Regions from separate parts of the Mesorhizobium sp. M0276 genome, predicted to be linked through region 1. Evidence: predicted binding sites of a transcription regulator. Region 1 holds the regulator's gene; each other region holds the start of a gene.
The links. Region 1 encodes HrcA, which represses chaperone genes, less so after heat shock. Its sites were predicted from a motif close to GTTAGCACTCNCNNNNNGNGAGTGCTAAC; they were not measured.
Positions count from the first base shown of each region.

Region 2: a site for HrcA is predicted at 1,721-1,749, ahead of groES (co-chaperone GroES). Genes of this name have one in related genera too.
Region 3: a site for HrcA is predicted at 1,711-1,739, ahead of NKJ01_RS14595 (co-chaperone GroES). Genes of this name have one in related genera too.
Region 4: a site for HrcA is predicted at 2,724-2,752, ahead of groES (co-chaperone GroES). Genes of this name have one in related genera too.

Region 1 is NZ_JAMYSC010000024.1:47,178-52,428, reverse strand. It holds gene NKJ01_RS19730 (PQQ-dependent sugar dehydrogenase) at 95-1,444, opposite strand; gene NKJ01_RS19725 (hypothetical protein) at 1,559-1,756, opposite strand; gene hrcA (heat-inducible transcriptional repressor HrcA) at 1,847-2,929, opposite strand; gene rph (ribonuclease PH) at 3,110-3,826, shown strand; gene NKJ01_RS19710 (VOC family protein) at 4,025-4,435, shown strand; gene rdgB (RdgB/HAM1 family non-canonical purine NTP pyrophosphatase) at 4,435-5,082, shown strand; gene hemW (radical SAM family heme chaperone HemW) at 5,079-5,251, shown strand, end outside.
Region 2 is NZ_JAMYSC010000031.1:65,289-70,539, forward strand. It holds gene NKJ01_RS23240 (MFS transporter) at 1-883, opposite strand, end outside; gene NKJ01_RS23245 (TetR/AcrR family transcriptional regulator) at 1,009-1,635, shown strand; gene groES (co-chaperone GroES) at 1,813-2,109, shown strand; gene groL (chaperonin GroEL) at 2,173-3,828, shown strand; gene NKJ01_RS23260 (hypothetical protein) at 4,003-4,155, opposite strand; gene NKJ01_RS23265 (hypothetical protein) at 4,270-4,548, shown strand; gene NKJ01_RS23270 (LysE family translocator) at 4,649-5,251, opposite strand, start outside.
Region 3 is NZ_JAMYSC010000016.1:5,702-10,952, forward strand. It holds gene NKJ01_RS14580 (hypothetical protein) at 1-559, opposite strand, end outside; gene NKJ01_RS14585 (usg protein) at 898-1,176, opposite strand; gene NKJ01_RS14590 (hypothetical protein) at 1,200-1,544, opposite strand; gene NKJ01_RS14595 (co-chaperone GroES) at 1,895-2,209, shown strand; gene groL (chaperonin GroEL) at 2,267-3,898, shown strand; gene NKJ01_RS14605 (hypothetical protein) at 3,965-4,189, shown strand; gene NKJ01_RS36465 (DUF982 domain-containing protein) at 4,265-4,972, shown strand.
Region 4 is NZ_JAMYSC010000076.1:16,643-21,893, forward strand. It holds gene bioD (dethiobiotin synthase) at 1-130, shown strand, start outside; gene NKJ01_RS32575 (adenosylmethionine--8-amino-7-oxononanoate transaminase) at 130-1,395, shown strand; gene bioZ (3-oxopimeloyl-[acyl-carrier-protein] synthase BioZ) at 1,392-2,375, shown strand; gene groES (co-chaperone GroES) at 2,805-3,101, shown strand; gene groL (chaperonin GroEL) at 3,168-4,832, shown strand; gene NKJ01_RS36570 (hypothetical protein) at 5,098-5,251, opposite strand, start outside.

The DNA of each region.
Region 1 (5,251 bases):
CTCATCCGGCCGCTTCGCGGTCACCGTCTCCGCCGGGGAGAAGAGCCTGGCGCCGCCGTTGGCAATCCGGGTGAGGGGTTTGTGTCAAGATTGCTCAGGAGCGATCGCCGTCATGGGTGACGCGCCAGATGGTGCCGTTGCCGTCCTCGGTCACGATCAGCGCGCCGTCGTTCGCCACCGCCACGCCAACCGGCCGACCCCAGACCTCGCCGTTGGAGACGACGAAGCCGGTGATGAAATCCTCGTATTCGCCGGTCGGCTTGCCATCCCTGAACAGCAATCTCACCACCTTGTAGCCGGTCCTGTTGCCACGGTTCCATGAACCGTGCAGAGCCACGAAGGCGTCGCCCCTGTATTCGGCCGGAAAGGCCTTCCCTTCGTAGAAGGCGATGTTGAGCGGCGCCGAATGCGCCTGCATCAGCACGTCGGGAATGGTCGCCTTGCCGGCAAGATCGGGGCGCTCGCCGTTGTGACGCGGATCCTCGTTGTTGCCGATATAGTACCAGGGCCAGCCATAGAAGGCTCCGTCCTTGACCGCGGTCGCATATTCCGGCGGCACATTGTCGCCGAGCCCATCGCTCTCGTTGACGACGCACCACAGCGCGCCGGTCGCCGGCTGCACGGCCATGCCCGAACAGTTGCGCAGACCCGTGGCGACGATGCGTCCGTTCTTGCCGTCGGGATCGAAGGCCAGCACAGCCGCGCGGCCATCCTCGGGACCCCACGCAGCGCCGAGCGGCTGCGACGTCGCCCAGGCGCCGAGGCCGCCCTTCGGTTCTTTGCCCATATGCTGCGCGGCATTCGAACCCGAGCCGACCGATAGATAAAGCGTCTTGCCGTCCGGAGAGAAAGCGATGTCGCGGGTCCAGTGATGACTTGAAGGGATGTTGTCGACGATGGTCTCCGGGTCGCCGGCGGCCTTCAGGTCGCCGCTGTGATAAGCAAAGCGCACAATGCCGTCGCTGTTGGCGACATAGACCCATTGCGGGTCGTTGCCTGGCGGATAGAAAGCAATGCCATAGGGCTGGTTGAGATTGCGGGCAAAGATGCCGTGCTGCGCCGGCTTCGCGCTGCCCTCGGCGAGGCGGTAGACGCGGATCTGGTTGGCTTCGCTGTCGGCGACGAACAGGTCGCCGTTCGGCGCGACGCGGACGACGCGCGGATTGTCGATGCCCGACGCGATCAGCTCGGCCGAAAAGCCCGGCGGCAGTTTCGGCTTGGCATCTGCCGGCCGTTCGGCAAGGCCGGCGCTGTTGGAGGCGGATTTGGTGACGTCGGGTTTTGGCAGATCGTTCGGCTTGATCAGGCGGCGCACACCGGGCCTGTCGGCACGCCAGTCGCCGAAGGCGGCGGCACCTTTCAATACGGGCTCCGCTTGCTGTGCGAATGCAGCGGCGGCGAGAAACACCGCAGCGAAGAGGGCCAGCCCAGCCAATCGGATCATTCAATCCTCCAAACCTGGTCAGACAGTGAACGGCTGCAAAGGGGCAAACGAGCGGTTTCGTCTGTTGTTCCGCGGCACACGATCAGTTGAAGTGAAAGCGGAGGTTTTTTAACCTCAGGTCCCAGCGGCGTAGAAATCGTCATCGAGACGCTTTTCCAGCGCGACGAGATCGGCCGGCAGCGGCAGGCCCATGGCGCGCATTTCCCGCAGTTTTTTGCGCAACTGCTCCTGGATCTCGTGCTGGTCTTCCGGCTGGTTGACCATCTCCTCGAGCAGCAGGCTGATCCGGGCCTTGAATTCTTCGAGCGCCATTGTTTTTCTCCTCAGCTGCTTGTTCTTTGTTTTTTGAGTCTAAGGTGTTGAGATTCAGGTCAGGCCGGCATCACCTGAACATCAATACGCTTAGCGCAGCATGCGGGAAATCAGCTGCGCCGTATAGTCGACCATCGGCACGATGCGGGCATAGTTGAGCCGGGTCGGGCCGATGACCCCGAGCGCACCGACGACGCGGGCGTCTTTGTCGCGATAGGGCGCGACCACCAGCGACGAGCCCGACAGCGAGAACAGCTTGTTTTCCGAGCCGATGAAGATGCGCACGCCCGATCCTTCCTCGGCGAGGTCGAGCAGTTGGATCAGTCCGTCCTGCGTCTCCATGTCCTCGAACAGGTGCCGCAACAGTTCGATATCGGCCTGGGCGGTGACGTTTTCGAGCAGATTGGCGCGGCCGCTCACGATGAGCCGTGCCGGCAGGCCGCTGTCCGCGCCGGCCCACACCGCGAGCCCCTTCTCGACGAGGTCCTGCGACAGCGTGTCGAGGGCGGCCCTGGTCTCTTCCTTGATGCGGGCGATCTCGACCCGCGCCTCCGCCAGCGTGCGGCCGCGGATATGAGCGTTGAGGAAGTTCGAGGCCTCGTGCAGTTGCGAGACGGTGATGCCGGCGGGCAGCTCGACGACGCGGTTTTCGACGTCGCCATTCTGCGACACCAGCACCGCCAGCGCCTTGGTCGGCTCAAGCTGGATGAATTCGATGTGCTTCAGCGCCACTTCGTTCTTGGCGGCAAGCACCAGGCCGGCACCGCGCGACATGCCCGACAGCATCTGGCTGGCCTCGGTCAGCATGTGTTCCAGCGTCGCGCCCGAGCCGGATGCCCGCACCTGCGCCTCAATGGCGCGGCGCTCCTCGTCGGAGAGATCGCCAAGCTCCATGAAGGCGTCGACGAAGAAACGCAGGCCGGCCTGCGTCGGCAACCGGCCGGCCGAGATGTGCGGCGCGTAGATGAGGCCGAGATGCTCGAGATCGCTCATCACGTTACGGATTGTGGCCGGCGACAGCGAAGACGGCAGGATGCGCGATAGGCTGCGTGATCCCACGGGTTCGCCGTCCTTGAGGTAGGAATCGACGATGCGCCGGAAGATGTCGCGCGAGCGCATGTCCAATGATTGAAGCGCGGGCGCCTGCGAACTTGGATCGACTGCCTTGGTCATTGCGGCCAAAAACCTCCGGCCCAAAGATATAGACTTCGCTACGGCCCGCGCAACCCGGTGTCTGTGTCAGATCGCCCCGGTGTCTGCGTCGGATCGTCAGGCCATTTTCCTTTGCGCCATGCGTCCCATGCGGCTACAAGCCGGCCAAGATTCCCGAAAGATGACAAGAAAGCAGCCTGAATGCGCCCCTCCAAACGCCAATTCGACGAAATGCGCGCCATCTCCTTCGAGCGCGGCGTCTCCAAGCACGCCGAAGGCTCATGCCTGGTGAAGTTCGGCGACACGCATGTCCTGTGCACGGCCAGCCTGGAGGAAAAGGTGCCGGGCTGGATGCGCAATTCCGGCAAGGGCTGGGTGACGGCGGAATACGGCATGCTGCCGCGCTCGACCGGCGAGCGCATGCGCCGCGAGGCTTCCGCCGGCAAGCAGGGCGGCCGCACCCTGGAGATCCAGCGGCTGATCGGCCGTTCCTTGCGCGCCGTGGTCGATTTGCAAGCGCTGGGCGAGCAGCAGATCACCGTCGACTGCGACGTCATCCAGGCCGATGGCGGCACCCGTACCGCCTCGATCACCGGCGGCTGGGTGGCGCTCTACGACTGCTTGCGCTGGATGGAAGCCCGCCAGATGGCCAGCGTCGCCAAGGTGCTGAAGGACCACGTCGCGGCGATCTCCTGCGGCATCCATGACGGCCAGCCGGTTATCGACCTCGACTATATCGAGGACTCGTCGGCCGGCACCGATGCCAATTTCGTCATGACCGGCAAGGGTGGCATCGTCGAGATCCAGGGAACCGCCGAAGGCGAGCCTTTCTCCGAAGGGCAGTTCGCGGAATTGATGGGCTTGGCCAAGAAGGGCATTCAGCGCCTGGTCAGCTTGCAGCAGATGGCGGTGGCCTGAGTCTCGGTTTGTTTTGATGAGGTTGGCGATCCTTCACACCCCCCTCTGCCCTGCCGGGCATCTCCCCCGCAAGGGGGGAGATCGGCTGTCGCCGAGGTTTTCGCCAATCGCCAGCGCTGCAGAACGGGCGGTGACGCCAAAGCTGCCAATCTCCCCCCTTGCGGGGGAGATGCCCGGCAGGGCAGAGGGGGGTGTCTCGTGACGCCCTCTGCTATCCTGGAATCTGCTCTCTACGTCACCGACCTCGTCGCCGCGGAAACCTTCTACACCGGCGTCCTGGGCCTCACCCTCTTCGGCAAAGTCGATGGCCGCCACCTGTTCTTCCGCTGCGGGCCGGGCGTATTGCTCGTCTTCAATGCCGAGGCAACCAAAATCCCGCCGGCGCCCGACGCGAGGCTGCCCGTGCCGCCACACGGCGCTGTCGGCGAAGGCCATCTCTGCTTTGCGGCGACCGCTGACGAAATCGCCGACTGGAGAGCGCATCTCGAAGCGAAAAACATAGCCATCGAAAGCGAATTCGAATGGCCGCAGGGCGGCCGTTCGATCTATATACGCGACCCCTCGGGCAATTCGATCGAATTCGCCGAGCCACGAATCTGGGGCCTTTGATGCATTCTCTCGATGGAAAGAAGATCGTCGTCGCCAGCCACAATGAAGGCAAGCTGCGCGAATTCGCCGACCTGATGGGGCCGTTCGGATTCGAAGCGAGATCGGCCAAGGACTACGGCCTGCCTGAGCCCGACGAAACCGGCACCACCTTCGAGGAAAACGCCTACATCAAGGCGCTGGCCGCGGCCAAGGCGACCGGCCTGCCGGCGCTGTCGGACGATTCCGGCCTGTGCGTCGACGCGCTCGACGGCGCGCCCGGCGTCTACACCGCCAACTGGGCGGAAACCCCTGACGGCGCGCGCGATTTCGGCATGGCTATGCAACGTACCGAAGTGGCGTTGCAGGAAGTCGGCGCCGCCTCGGCCGAACAACGCAAGGGCCGCTTTGTCGCCGTCATCTGCCTGGCGTTCCCCGACGGAGAAGCCGAATATTATCGCGGCGAGGCCGAAGGCACGCTCGTCTGGCCGCCGCGCGGCGATCTCGGTTTCGGCTACGATCCGGTGTTCCTGCCCGATGGCTTCGAAAAAACCTTCGGCGAGATGAGCGCCGAGGAAAAGCATGGCTGGAAGCCCGGCCAGCGGACCGCGCTGTCGCACCGCGCCCGCGCTTTCCAGAAGTTCGCCCAAGCACGATTGGGTTCGTCATGAGCATGCTGCTCGACCGGACGCCCGGCTTCGGCGTCTATGTCCATTGGCCGTTCTGCGCGGCCAAGTGCCCCTATTGCGATTTCAACAGCCATGTCCGCCACCAGCCGGTCGATCAGGACCGCTTCGCCAGCGCCTTCGAGGCTGAACTGGCGACGATGCGCGAGCGCAC
Region 2 (5,251 bases), on a different contig from region 1:
GGACCAGGGAGCTGACAAGCGCCACGACACCGATCGTCGCGACTGCAAGGCGATAATCGATGCGCGCCTCGAAGACGGTTGCCGTCATCGCACCCAGGACCTGAGCCGCGAGGCTGGCAGAGACGATCAGGCCGACGGTGCGGCCATCGATACCGTATTGCGCGCCAAGCGGCTCCAGGAAGGCCCAGACCGCACCGAAGAACATGAAGTAGCAGAACACCGACAGCAGCGCGGTGAGCGAAGGGGCCGTCAGCACATTGGCCAGGTTCTCGTCCTTGGGCAGATCGGCATAGTCGCCGGGGACGGTGAAGGCGACCGCCAGCGACACGACACAGACGACGGCAAGCACGATGAAGCCTCCGGCCGATCCGGCGGCCGGGATGACATAGAGCGCCAGCAACAGGGCAGTGGCGCATTGCGCCAGCGTCTGCATGGTGACGAAATAGCCGCCGATGCGCTCGGCGCGCCGCGAGCGGGCGATCAGTTCGGTGGCGACCGCGACCAGACCGCCCTCGGCAAGCCCGGCCAGCGCTCGGGTAGCGATCAGCGTGTTGGCGGTTGCGGCATAGGCCGTCCACACATTGGCCAGCGCCAGCAGCAGCAAAAGGACGGCACTTTTCCAGCGCATCTTGTGCGCTGAGAGCAGCATCGCCACGACAGCCGAACCGACGGCAATGGCGATCATCTCGGCGGTCGCGACCAGCGCCAGTTCATCGCCGCTGACATGGCCCTCGGTATAGAGAGCGCCGAGCAGCACGGGCTGCAGCCCGAGGATGAGCAAACCGACCGAGCCAACCCACAGTGCCGACGAAAGCTGTGAGCTGGTCGGATTGCCGACCAGCCAGTCGTCATTGCCTGCGTGGCCGGTATTTGTCGAAGCCAAAGGCGCCTCCCAACGTCCTTGCCGTGCGGCAAAAAAACTGACAACCTGTCAGCATTCTGGAAACTGATATTTGATCATATTTTTTGTCAACCGGAATCTGAAAAGCCCGCGCGAAAGATCGGCGCATGACGGAAGTGACGAAAACACCCACCGAGCCCAGGCGCAGACCCAAACAGGAGCGCAGCCGCGAGCGCATCGACGCGATCCTGTCGACGACCATGCGACTGATCGGCGAAAAGGGCGTCGATGCCGTCACCATGAAGGAAGTCGGCCTGCTGGCGGGCGGGCCGATTGCCACCGTCTACCACTACTTTCCCAATAAGTCGGCGATCCTGGCGATGCTCTACGAACGGTTTTCAGAGGTCAGCCGTGCACGACTGACGGCGATCATCGCCGATGTCCGTGAGGCGAAGGACGTGATCGTGGCCGCCGACCGGCTGCTTGACGACTATCTCAGCCGCGTCGCCAGCGATCCGGCCATCCAGGATCTGCAGAACGCCATCCAGGCCGATAAGGCGCTCAAGAATCTCGACATCGCCGAAACCCGACATCAGGCCAGGATGTTCTGCGATCATGTCGTCACCCTGCTCGCGCCGGAGAAGCGCGAGCAGTTCGAACGCATCGTTCTCCTGATCTTCCAGCTCGCCGGTGGCGTGGTGCGCCTGGCGCTTGCCGAGGGCGACGCGGAAAGCCAGCGGACAATCGAGGATTATCGTTCGATCATCCATACCCAGTTGCGGCTGTTTCTGTAAGCTTCAATCCGTAGAAAAATTTCACGCTCCAGGTCAGCGCTACGCGCCTTGACTCTGGCAGGGCGGCAGCCTATTTCAGCGCCACGTTAGCACTCGCCATTGGTGAGTGCTAACTCATATGTCCGGCGCCGCCGGACGGAGGAACTGTTTCTCACCGTTCTCATCGAGGAAGAAAAAATGGCAAAGTCGAAGTTCCGCCCGCTTCATGACCGCGTGGTCGTTCGTCGGGTCGAATCCGAATCCAAGACCGCTGGCGGGATCATCATCCCCGACACGGCAAAGGAAAAGCCGCAGGAAGGCGAGATCATCGCCGTCGGCTCCGGCGCTCGTGACGAAGCTGGCAAGCTGGTTCCGCTGGATGTCAAGACCGGCGACCGCATCCTGTTCGGCAAGTGGTCGGGCACGGAAGTCAAGCTCAATGGCGAAGACCTTCTGATCATGAAGGAATCCGACATCATGGGCATCATCGGCTGATATCAGGCCTTTTCATCAACTGAATTCCCGGGCTCAATCTAAAGCCCCTGCCAGGAGCTAAAAATGGCTGCCAAAGACGTAAAATTTTCCCGTGATGCCCGCGAGCGCATGCTTCGCGGCGTCAACATCCTCGCCGACGCGGTGAAGGTCACGCTCGGCCCCAAGGGCCGCAACGTCGTCATCGACAAGTCGTTCGGCGCGCCGCGCATCACCAAGGACGGCGTCACCGTCGCCAAGGAAATCGAGCTTGAAGACAAGTTCGAGAACATGGGCGCGCAGATGGTCCGCGAAGTTGCTTCGAAGACCAACGACATCGCCGGCGACGGCACCACGACGGCGACCGTTCTGGCGCAGGCCATCGTCCAGGAAGGCCACAAGGCCGTTGCCGCCGGCATGAACCCGATGGACCTGAAGCGCGGCATCGACCTGGCCGTGACCGAAGTCGTCGGAGCGCTCGGCAAGGCTGCCAAGAAGATCAAGACCTCCGAGGAAGTTGCCCAGGTCGGCACGATCTCTGCCAATGGCGACGAGTCGGTCGGCAAGATGATCGCGGAAGCGATGCAGAAGGTCGGCAACGAAGGCGTCATCACGGTTGAGGAAGCCAAGACCGCCGAGACCGAACTCGAAGTCGTCGAAGGCATGCAGTTCGACCGCGGCTACCTCTCGCCCTACTTCGTCACCAACGCCGACAAGATGGTTGCCGAGCTCGAGGACGTCTACATCCTCCTGCACGAGAAGAAGCTCTCCAACCTCCAGGCGATGCTGCCGGTTCTCGAAGCCGTCGTGCAGACCTCGAAGCCGCTGCTCATCATCTCGGAAGACGTCGAAGGCGAGGCTCTGGCCACGCTGGTCGTCAACAAGCTGCGTGGCGGCCTGAAGATCGCCGCCGTGAAGGCGCCGGGCTTCGGTGATCGCCGCAAGGCCATGCTGGAAGACATCGCCATCCTCACCGGTGGCCAGGTCATCTCCGAAGACCTCGGCATCAAGCTCGAGAACGTCGGCCTCAACATGCTCGGCCGCGCCAAGAAGGTGTCGATCTCCAAGGAGAACACCACCATCGTCGACGGCGCCGGCAAGAAGGCCGAGATCCAGGGCCGCGTTGCCCAGATCAAGCAGCAGATCGAAGAGACCACTTCGGATTACGACAAGGAGAAGCTGCAGGAACGTCTCGCGAAGCTCGCGGGCGGCGTTGCGGTGATCCGCGTCGGCGGTGCGACGGAAGTCGAAGTCAAGGAAAAGAAGGACCGCGTCGATGACGCCCTCAACGCGACCCGCGCGGCTGTCGAAGAAGGCATCGTTGCTGGTGGTGGCGTAGCCCTGCTGCGCGCTTCGGCCAACATCAAGGCCACAGGCGTCAATGCCGACCAAGCCGCCGGCATCAACATCGTTCGTCGTGCGCTGCAGGCTCCGGCCCGCCAGATCGCGGCCAACGCCGGTGCGGAAGCATCGATCGTTGCCGGCAAGATCCTTGAGAACAAGGGCGCGACCTTCGGCTACAACGCCCAGACCGGCGAATATGGCGACATGATCGCCATGGGTATCGTCGATCCGGTCAAGGTCGTTCGTACCGCTCTCCAGGACGCGGCCTCGGTCGCCGGCCTGCTGGTCACCACCGAAGCCATGATCGCGGAGGCTCCGAAGAAGGAGTCGGCTGGCGGCGGCATGCCTGGCGGCATGGGCGGCGGCGGCATGGGCGGCATGGGCGGCATGGACTTCTAATCCAAACCAATCTCGCTAGACTTACGGAAAGGGCGCCGAAAGGCGCCCTTTTTGTTTGGCGCAGATCTCGATCGCCGCGCCTAATCGGTCCTCAGACGGCGGCATCCGCGCGCTGCCGTACCTCGCCGGCAAGCACTGCGGCTTCGATCAGCGCCGCGACCTCGTCGGGGCCAGCTACGCCGGCAAGGCCGCCTGTATCGAACTGTGGCCGGCGATCTCGACCGGACTCAGCACGCGATCCGCCAGCGCCAGCTTGGCGCCGAAGGTGTGGCGCACCAGGTCAGCGCCATGGGTCGGCAGACCTTCCGCTAATCCATATTGACGCACGAGAACGCCCGACCACAGCCATATGAGTTAGTCCTAAACTATTTCAATCTGTGCTAGAACCGGGCGCGACCGCCATTCGACGATCGAGAAAACCCATGAGGGAGGACTCGTGCGATGAGCATTAGAACCGCCTGCTTTGGAGCACTCGCATTGGCTGTCTTCAGCGGCACGGCATTTGCCGGGGCGCTTGACTCGCCCAAGATGATGGAACCGTTCTTCACCGATTCGAGCATGAAGACGATGAAATCCGACGATGAAATGAAGGCCGCTTGGGCAGCGATGTCCAAGGACGATCAGGCCATGATGATGAAGGAATGCCAGGACGCTGCGATGAGCAAACCACACGCGCCGTTCTGCGAAAAATTGAAGGCTCTCGGCGGCGCCAACAAGTGATTGCCCGGAGTTGAAGACTAGATGAAGGCGAGCCTGGGCTCGCCTTCTGACTATCTGGCAGGGATTTTGCGCAGAGACGCCAGGACCCGCGAACCGGTTTCTACCGGTCGGCCAGCGCCAGCTTTGCGCCGAGCATGACGAAGGCGCCTGCGAAGGTTCGGCGCATCCAGGTCAGCACCATTGGCCGCGACACGACATGGCTGCGGATCGAGGCAGCGAAGATGCCGTAGCCGACAAAGACCACGAAGGTCAAAAGCATGAAGACGGAGCTGAGCTCCAGCATCTTCGACAACTCGTTGGGCTCGGTGGTGCTGACGAATTGCGGCAGGAAGGCGAAGAAGAAGATCGACAGTTTCGGATTGAGCACGTTGACGAGGATGCCGGTAGCAATCACCTTGCGGGCCGAGCGCGGCGTCACATCCTGTTCGACGCTCAGGCCACCCTTTTCCTTCAACGTGTTCCAGGCCATGTAGAGCAGGTAGGCGACGCCAAGATATTTCAGCGTCTCGAAGGCGACGGCACTGGTGTGCAGCAGCGCCGCAAGGCCGGTGATGGCAGCCGCCATATGCGGAATGATGCCGAGCGTGCACCCGAAGGCGGCGATGATCGAGGCCCGCGCGCCACGCGAGAGGCCGGCGCTCAGCGTGTAGAGAACGCCGGTGCCGGGCGAAGCCACGACGATCAGCGACGTCAACAGAAATTC
Region 3 (5,251 bases), on a different contig from region 1:
ACAATGAATCGGAAGTCATCCTGCCTGCGTCGGCGTAGTTAAGGCTTTGGTTGCTGATCGCCTTGTTCGCCTGCGCCTGCGGGCTGCGGTCGGCGGCAGCCCCCATCTCGTCCTCGACAGCCCAAATATAGTCATGCTCGTCCATTGCCATCACCGTTTCCCGCGTCTCGCCGGCAGGGATGAAATAGCGCGCAACGGTGGAGTCTTCGTGCCGGCGGTCCGCCTCGACCATCGAGATGATGAAGCGCGTATACTCGGCATAGAGTTCGCCATAATTGGCCTTGCCGGCCAGCATATAGGGGTCGTCCGCCGTAGTCGTAGAAGCCGCGCCGATGGACGAAGTCGTCGGCACATCGGTCTTGGAGGTCTGGCCGAAGCCGCTGAACGGATCGTATTCGATGCCGTCCTCGTTGCCGGTCGCGCCCGGACGAATGACCGGGGCCTCGGTCCGCAGCGCTGTGCCCGCTTTGACGAAGGTCGGCTGGCCGGCGCCGGCAAAACCGCTTCTGGCCGACATCAGCTTCTGTATCGTGAAGGTTAGGTCCGAGGTGATCTGCATCGAGCGATCCTTGAATTTCACATGCCTTGGGTGCAATACACAGAATGAAGCACGGCAGTTAAGCAATGGTTGAAGTGGAGTGCCGGGAAAAAATAGTTATCCCGCCACCAAAATCGCTTGCCCAATATAATTCATCAGTAACTAATGTAGTTGCTTAAGTCATGAAGGCGACGAATCTTTGAAGCCGATTCCTTGGCCACGCCATGCTCAGTCATTGGCTGTCGATAATCCAAGTGATCTGAGCATAGAGCGAAGCCTCGGGCCGGGACGCTCGCGCGGCGATGCTGAGGTCGTTTATCGGCTCCCGGTGAGCGCGGCGCTCGAGCCGTGCGAATCGCTTACTGGATGGCGATGATGCCGTCGATGGCTCGCCATTCCGAAGGCCGGATCAGCCGGTGGTGGGCCACCCGAACCGAATGCAGCGGACCCTCGAGTTCGCGCTCCCAGTAGGATAAAAACCCGTGGAGTTCGGGAAAGTCGGGGGCAAGGTCGTAGTCCTGCCAGACATAGAGCTGAAGCAAGCTCGGATGGTCGGGCAGGCGATAGTGAATCTCTGCCGTGGTCAGGCCATAGCCTTCCATCTGGAGGCGGAATTCCTTGCTGACGCTTGCGACCATTCGTTTCTCCTTTCTGTCGGATATCAGGCGCCCAGCCTGTCGAAGAGATGAGGGAACTCGCCGGGCTCATGAGGTGGCGCCGAGGCGTCGCCGTCGAGCTTGAACAGCGCGTCCATGATCTGGTCGAACGACACTGGTTGGCTGGCGCCCGGCGGTTGGCGCAGTGCCGGCATGGAATAGACGGCGCAGGCATCCGACGCCCAGGAAGACAGGATGGCACGCTTTTCCCACAGGTCGAGCGTGTCGTCGCTCAGCACCTCTTCGGGATGGTTGAAGTGGCTGGCCGGCTGGAGCAGGCGGTCAAACGCGTGGTCGGATGTTTCGGCGGCCGGGGTGGAAGTGATCGGTGAATAAGTCTGTCGTTCCATCGATATGCTCCGTCTGCGAACAACTCCTTAGGAGGGTAAGCGGTTCCGGCGCCCGCGATGGCGCCGGCGGGGAGATAATTTGTTGGGTGGTGGCGGAAGATTCAAGCGGCGGCCCGTCCTCGCGGAATAAGGGCGTCCTCGCGGAATAAGCCTGCGTTAACAGGCTTTTGGCACTCGCAGTGCCCGAGTGCCAAATTTTTTTGGCCGGGCTCTTGAAACCGCAAACCGGCAAACTAGCTCGATATGCGCGCGCGATGCTGCAAAGGGTCGCAGCGTCCCCGTGCCGGTCCGATATGGTCGGTCCGGCGCGGAGGAGCCGTAGAAATTTGTTTGTCCAAAAGGAGAACGAAATGGCGTTCCGTCCATTGCATGACCGTATTCTGGTCCGCCGCGTCGAAGCCGAGGAAAAGACGGCGGGCGGCATCATCATTCCTGACACCGCCAAGGAAAAGCCGCAGGAAGGCGAGGTGCTCGCCACGGGTCCCGGCGCGCGCGACGACAGCGGCAAGCTGACCGAACTCGACGTCAAGGTCGGCGACCGCATCCTGTTCGGCAAATGGTCGGGCACCGAGATCCGGCTCGACGGCCAGGATTTGCTCATCATGAAGGAAAGCGACGTGATGGGCGTGATCGAGCAGGCCGAGCAAGTGAAGAAGGCTGCATGACGGCTTCTTCCAGATCCAACCGGTCAACGAATGCTGCCTAGATGAAGGAGTGATCCAATGGCTGCCAAAGAGGTGAAATTCCATACCGAAGCGCGCGAGAAGATGCTGCGCGGCGTCGACATCCTCGCCAACGCGGTGAAGGTGACACTCGGCCCCAAGGGGCGCAACGTCGTCATCGACAAGTCATTCGGCGCGCCGCGCATCACCAAGGACGGCGTCACTGTCGCCAAGGAGATCGAGCTTGAGGACAAGTTCGAGAACATGGGCGCGCAGATGGTGCGTGAGGTGGCCTCCAAGACCAGCGACATTGCCGGCGACGGCACCACGACGGCGACCGTTCTGGCGCAGGCCATCGTCCAGGAAGGCGCGAAGGCCGTTGCCGCCGGCATGAACCCGATGGATTTGAAGCGCGGCATCGACAAGGCGGTCGACGCGATCGTCGCCGAGCTGAAGGCCAATGCCCGCAACGTGACCAGGAACGACGAAATCGCGCAGGTCGGCACCATCTCGGCCAATGGCGATGCCGAGATCGGCCGCTTCCTCGCCCAGGCGATGGAAAAGGTCGGCAATGAAGGGGTGATCACGGTCGAGGAAGCCAAGACCGCCGAGACTGAACTCGAAGTTGTCGAAGGCATGCAGTTCGACCGCGGCTATCTCTCGCCCTATTTCATCACCAACCAGGACAAGATGCGCGTGGAGCTCGAGGAGCCCTATGTGCTGATCCACGAGAAGAAGCTCTCCAACCTGCAGGCGATGCTGCCCGTGCTCGAAGCCGCGGTGCAGTCTTCCAAGCCGCTGCTGATCATCGCCGAGGACGTCGAGGGCGAGGCGCTGGCGACGCTGGTCGTCAACAAGCTGCGCGGCGGCCTGAAGGTCGCGGCCGTCAAGGCGCCAGGCTTCGGCGACCGCCGCAAGGCCATGCTGGAAGACATCGCCATTCTCACCGGCGGCACCGCGATCAGCGAGGATCTCGGCATCAAGCTGGAGAATGTCACGCTGCAGATGCTTGGTCGCGCCAAGAAGGTGGTGATCGAGAAGGAGAACACCACCATTGTCGATGGTGTCGGGCGCAAGGAAGAGATCCAGGGCCGCATTGCCCAGATCAAGGCTCAGATCGAGGAGACCACCTCCGACTACGACCGCGAGAAGCTGCAGGAGCGGCTGGCCAAGCTCGCCGGCGGCGTCGCGGTGATCCGGGTCGGCGGCTCGACCGAGGTCGAGGTCAAGGAGCGCAAGGATCGCGTCGACGACGCACTGCACGCGACCCGCGCTGCGGTGGAGGAGGGCGTGCTGCCCGGCGGCGGCGTCGCGTTGCTGAGGGCCGCCAAGGCGCTAGATGCTGTGCAGACCGACAATGCGGACCAGCGAACCGGGGTCGAGATCGTTCGCCGCGCCATAGAAACGCCGGTCCGCCAGATCGCCGAGAATGCAGGCGCGGAGGGGTCGATCATCGTCGGCAAGCTGCGCGAGAGGAACGAGTTCGGCTGGGGTTGGAACGCCCAGACCAACGAATTCGGCGATCTCTACAGCCAGGGCGTGATCGACCCGGCGAAAGTGGTACGCGCAGCTCTTCAGGACGCGGCATCAGTCGCCGGCCTGCTCGTGACGACCGAAGCGATGGTAGCCGAGAAGCCGAAGAAGGAAGCCGCCACCCCGGCCATGCCGGCCGGCGCCGGTATGGACTTCTGAGGTCGCGGCCAATCCGCCCGCTCCCCACGGGGAGCGGGCATCAGTCGGAAAAAAGTGGAGGTATACATGGATGCAATGGCTGGCCTCGGAGCCGTACCGGCGCCGACGCATCAGGCAAAGGAATTCCTGGCCTACGAGACTGAATGCAGGAGCGCACTGCAGCCGCTGCTGGCGGGGCTGCTCGACATGGCCGAAGCCGCCGGCTGGAACCGGCGTACCGCGGCGTCGACGCTGATGTTCCTTGCCGCGCAGCAGGTGTCGGCCGCTGCCAAGGCGTCCGCCGGCGGCTGAACTGGCGAGCGCTGTTTAGCGATCTTCGTCCTGTTGCATGCGACGGAAAACATTTGCTGTTGTGGAGGTGGAGATGTGATTGCGGGCCGGTTGCGTGAATGCCTGAAAATACTGAGATGGGAGGCGGGCGACCTGGCGGCCGAACTTGGCTGTCCGCAAAGCGAGGTCGCATCCTGGCTTGATGGCCGCAATCCGTCTCCGCTTGCGGTTATCGCTTGGCTGGAGGCGCTGGTGAAGGCGCACAGGGCGCTGCCGGCGCCGGGCCGATGCGTTCCGTCGCTCGGCGCGGCCAGTGTCGGGCCGGCCAAGCTCGAATTGACCGGATCGAGCTTGCCAGGACCGAACTGGGCGCGATCGGCGGCGCCGAAACGGCTATTCAATCCTCGATACAAGACGTCCAGCCCCATCCATCCTAGTCCCGGCGGGCCGCGCTCTTCGGTCTTCGGTCCGCCGCAGGTCCTGCACAATCGAGAGGAGGCACGAGCCATGAATCATGGGCAGTTCAAGGAACCGGTCACCCTTCTGGTCGGAATGGGTTTTCCGAGGAAGATCGACAGCGTGATGGAAGCCTATGCCCTGCTGCAGGATTGGCCGGCCGCCAGCCGCAATGGCGCCCATGCCGTCGCACTCAACGCTTGCAGGGCCGGCATCGCCGGTGAGATCGATGCGGAGACGGTGCGGGCCACCCTGGTCACCTTCGCGCGCCGCAACGACCTACTTGTGCCGGATATGGCGTCGCCGCCGGCAGCGGTAGCGAATGGTGCGCTGCACGAGGTGAGTTGACGACGACGCATGGCCGATCGGGCATTGCCAATGGTTTGAAGAAACCGCCCGACCATGGGCTCAGGGTTCCTTGGCGGCCTTGCAGCCGGAGCCATCTTTCCCGGCGGCAGTTCTCTTTGACCACAAAAACGTCAAAAAAGTATCGGTCAGATGGACAGACCGTGGTGGCGGCGGCAGGGATTGCCGCCTAAGCTTTGATCACTGCAGAGAGCGGCATACGCGGCCTGCGGAGAGGGCGCTGTAACTGGTCGCATGACTGGACCGGTGCCGGGAGGAACG
Region 4 (5,251 bases), on a different contig from region 1:
GACTATCGTGGAATTCAGCGGTGCGCCGCAGCTCGGCAGGCTGCCGCACCTCGATGTGCTGACGGGCAAAACACTGAGGGACGCAATGATTGCCGGCTTCGCCTTCGCCTCGATTACTGGAGGTGACTGATGTCGCAGTCCCATGTCTGGCATCCCTTCACCCAGCACGCGCTCGAGCCTGCGATCCCAGAAATCGTCCGGACTGAAGGCGCCTATCTCCGCAGGGCCGACGGCGCCCGCATCCTGGACGCCATCTCCTCCTGGTGGGTCGTCACACATGGCCACCGCCATCCCCGCATCATGAAGGCAATCGAGACAACCGCGTCGAGCCTCGACCAGATTATCTTTGCGGGCTTCACGCACGAGCCGGCAGAGCGCTTGGCCAAGGCGCTTGTCGGCCTCGCTCCCGCTGGACTCGACTGGGTGTTCTATTCCGACAGTGGCTCGACCTCGGTCGAAGTAGCGCTGAAGATGGCACTCAGTTATTTCCGCAACATCGGCGCCCCACGCTCGCGCATCGTCGTCATGGATCACAGCTATCATGGCGACACGATCGGCACGATGAGCGTCGGTGCGCGTGGCGTGTTCAACGCCGCCTACGAACCCTTGCTGTTCGAGGTCGACACCATCCCCTTTCCGGCAGCGGGGCGCGAGCAGGAGACGCTGGATCGTTTAGAGGCTGTGACCCGCGATCGACGAGTCGCAGCCTTAATCGTCGAGCCGCTGGTGCTGGGCGCCGGCGGCATGCTGATGTATCCGGCTTCAGTTCTGGCCGAATTGAAGAAGATCACTGAGGCCTCCGGCACGCTGCTGATCGCCGACGAAGTGATGACCGGCTGGGGGCGGACCGGAACCATGTTCGCCTGCGAGCAGGCATCGATTTCTCCAGATATCCTGTGCACCTCGAAAGGCCTGACCGGCGGCGCCATCCCGCTGGCCGTAACGCTTGCCACCGATGCCATCTTCCAGGCTCATTATTCCGAGGACCGGAAGAAGACGTTTTTCCATTCGAGCTCCTACACTGCCAACCCGATTGCCTGCGCGGCAGCACTTGCCAATGTCGAGATCTGGCGGGACGAGCCGGTGGCCGAGCGCATTGCGGCCTTGAGCGCAATGCAGGGCACCGGGCTTCGACGCTTTCGCGACAACAGCTTCTTCACCGACTGCCGGGCGACCGGCACGATCGCGGCGCTCGACCTGCGAACCGGTTCCGCAGGTTATCTCGCCGAGATCGGACCGAAACTGCGCGCTTTCTTCCTCGAGCGAGGGCTACTTGTGCGCCCGCTCGGCAATGTCCTCTACTTTCTGCCACCCTATTGCATCACCGGCGACGAACTCGAGCGACTCTATGACGCCATTGAGGAGGCGGGCGAACGCTTCGGGTCCAGGCCATGAGCAGGTCGTCGCGTATTCTCGGGTTTGGCCATCATGCGCCCGGTCGCAAAGTGGCGAATGCCGAAATCGAGAGCAATCTCGGTCTTGATCCAGGCTGGATCGAAAGGCGTACCGGGATACGGTCGCGCTTCTGGGCAACCGACGAAGACACGCTGTCTGGTCTTGCTGCGCAGGCCGGCGACATGGCGCTGGCGAACGCCGGCATTGCGCGCCACGACATCGGTCTGCTGCTGCTTGCCACCTCGACGCCCGACCATCTTCTGCCGCCCAGCGCGCCGCTGGTCGCACACAAGCTTGGCCTTGGCCGCGCAGGCGCGGTGGATCTGACCGGCGCCTGCGCCGGCTTCATCTACGCGCTCATGTTCGCGGACGGATTTACCCGCCTGCACGGCAAAGCGAGCCTTGTTATCGCCGCCAACATCCTCAGCCGCCGCATCAATCCAGCCGAGCGCGCAAGCTCGGTCCTGTTTGCCGATGCCGCCGGCGCCCTGGTGATCGGTCAGTGCTATGATGCTGATCGGGGCATTCTCGGTGCCTCGGTGGATTCGGACGGCTCGCGATACGGGCTGATCCAGATTCCCGCAGGAGGAAGCAACAAGCCGTTCCACGGTGACCTCGATCTCGCGCAAACCCGAATGAGGATGACGGACGGCCGCGAAGTGTTCGCAATGGCCGTGGAGATGATGACCGATTGCTCGACAAGCGCTCTAGCCGCTGCCGGAGTGCGGCCACACGATCTCGGCCGGTTCGTGCCGCATCAGGCCAATGCTCGGATTTTCGACGCGGTCGGGAGGAACCTCGGCATCGCGGACCAAGCAATTGTCAAGACGATTGCCGAATACGGCAACTCTTCGGCCGCGACGATCCCGCTGTCGCTCTCGCTCGCCAACCAGACGGAGCCATTCCAGCCTGGAGAGAAAATCCTTCTGTCGGCGGCGGGTGCGGGTGTCAGCGGCGGCGCTCTCGTGGTTGGAATCTAGCCGGCCGGCTCACGCGCGCAGGACTGGTCATGAATGGCGATAGGGCAACAGAACCAATGCCAAAATGGCCTTCTGAAGCTCGACATGACCGAGCTGACGCAGCACGACGCGTGCGAGCCTCTGGATGAGATCAAATGCATCACCCGTTGCATCATTCGTGCCATCTGAATAAAGCTCAAATACAAAGGGTGAGCCGCCCCATATATGTCTGATACCCGACATTGTTCACATAAAAGGCTCGATGCTTACACGCTCTTTGCTCTCTTCTCTTTGCTGTCTGCTCTTTTCTCTTTGCTCTTTGCTCTTCCGTCTTGACTAGCAGGAGCATGCGGCTTATCTCATTGCCGCGTTAGCACTCGCTTCGGCTGAGTGCTAAGCACGCTCCGGCAACGGAGAACCGTTCAACATCCGCACCAAGGAAATCCAAAAATGGCAAAGTCGAATTTCCGGCCGCTGCATGACCGCGTGGTCGTTCGCCGGGTCGAATCCGAATCCAAGACCGCCGGCGGGATCATCATCCCGGATACGGCGAAGGAAAAGCCGCAGGAAGGCGAGATCATCGCCGTCGGCTCCGGCGCTCGTGACGAAGCTGGCAAGCTGGTCCCGCTGGACGTCAAGGCCGGCGACCGCATCCTGTTCGGCAAGTGGTCGGGTACCGAAGTCAAGCTCAATGGCGAAGACCTTCTGATCATGAAGGAATCCGACATCATGGGCATCATCGGCTGACACGCTGCCGCCTTTCCTTCGCACCATCAAATCTGAATTTCGGGCGAGATGCCCAGGAGTAAAAAAATGGCTGCCAAAGACGTAAAATTCTCCCGCGATGCCCGTGAGCGCATGCTTCACGGCATCAACATCCTCGCCGACGCGGTGAAGGTGACCCTCGGTCCCAAGGGCCGCAACGTCGTCATCGACAAGTCGTTCGGCGCACCGCGCATCACCAAGGACGGGGTCACCGTCGCCAAGGAAATCGAACTTTCCGACAAGTTCGAAAACATGGGCGCGCAGATGATCCGCGAAGTTGCTTCGAAGACCAACGACATCGCCGGTGACGGCACCACAACCGCGACCGTTCTGGCGCAATCGATCGTCCAGGAAGGCAACAAGGCCGTTGCCGCCGGCATGAACCCGATGGACCTGAAGCGCGGCATCGATCTGGCCGTGACCGAAGTCGTCGCGGCGCTCGGCAAGGCTGCCAAGAAGATCAAGACCTCCGAGGAAGTCGCCCAGGTCGGCACGATCGCCGGCAATGGCGACGAGTCGGTCGGCAAGATGATCGCCGAAGCGATGCAGAAGGTCGGCAACGAAGGCGTCATCACGGTTGAGGAAGCCAAGACCGCCGAGACTGAACTCGAGGTCGTCGAAGGCATGCAGTTCGACCGCGGCTATCTCTCGCCGTACTTCGTCACCAACGCCGACAAGATGGTTGCCGAGCTCGAGGACGTCTACATCCTCCTGCACGAGAAGAAACTCTCCAACCTGCAGGCGATGCTGCCGGTCCTCGAAGCCGTCGTGCAGACCTCGAAGCCGCTGCTCATCATCTCGGAAGACGTCGAAGGCGAGGCGCTCGCCACGCTGGTCGTCAACAAGCTGCGTGGCGGCCTTAAGATCGCCGCCGTCAAGGCGCCGGGCTTCGGTGATCGCCGCAAGGCCATGCTGGAAGACATCGCCATCCTCACCGGTGGCCAGGTCATCTCGGAAGACCTCGGCATCAAGCTCGAGAACGTCGGCCTCAACATGCTCGGCCGCGCCAAGAAGGTGTCGATCTCCAAGGAGAACACCACCATCGTCGACGGCGCCGGCAAGAAGGCCGAGATCCAGGGCCGCGTCGCCCAGATCAAGCAGCAGATCGAAGAGACCACGTCGGACTACGACAAGGAGAAGCTGCAGGAACGTCTGGCGAAGCTCGCGGGCGGCGTTGCGGTGATCCGCGTCGGCGGTGCGACGGAAGTCGAAGTCAAGGAAAAGAAGGACCGCGTCGATGACGCCCTCAACGCGACCCGCGCGGCCGTCGAAGAAGGCATCGTTGCAGGCGGCGGCGTCGCTCTCCTGCGCGCTTCGGCCGACATCAAGGTCACCGGCGTCAACGCCGACCAGGCTGCCGGCATCAACATCGTTCGTCGTGCGCTGCAGGCTCCGGCCCGCCAGATCGCGGCCAACGCCGGTGCGGAAGCATCGATCGTTGCCGGCAAGATCCTTGAGAACAAGGGCTTGACCTTCGGCTACAACGCCCAGACCGGCGACTATGGCGACATGATCGCCATGGGTATCGTCGATCCGGTCAAGGTCGTGCGCACGGCCCTCCAGGACGCGGCCTCGGTCGCCGGCCTGCTCGTCACCACCGAAGCCATGATCGCGGAGGCTCCGAAGAAGGAGTCGGCTGGCGGCGGCATGCCTGGCGGCATGGGCGGCGGCGGCATGGGCGGCATGGGCGGCATGGGCGGCATGGATTTCTAATCCAGCCCCTATCAACCTACAGCGGAAAGGGCGGCAGCAATGCCGCCCTTTCCTTGTGTGCCGAACATGATCGACAACTTGGAGTGCGTCCCGAGGATCTCCTTCGAGCCTCACCGCATGGTCGAGAATTAGGATCTTGTCCGATCGAGCAATTCGCGGGCTCAACCTGGTCAAACCGGCGCCCCCTACGAACTGCCCGATCCTTGAGGATTCCGCTGCGCGACAATCACGATGATTCATTCAGTTGGTAGCTATAGGCGGTGAATCATGAGGGGCATTGAGGAGCGTGGCAAGGCGCCCAGTGGAGCAGACGCGCTCTGAGCCTCAAGATCAAGCGTTTCCTCCTCTGAGTATCCTTGATCTGCCGCTGGACATTCTCGTTGATATTGCTGAGCGGCTCAGCCCGATGGATCTGCTGA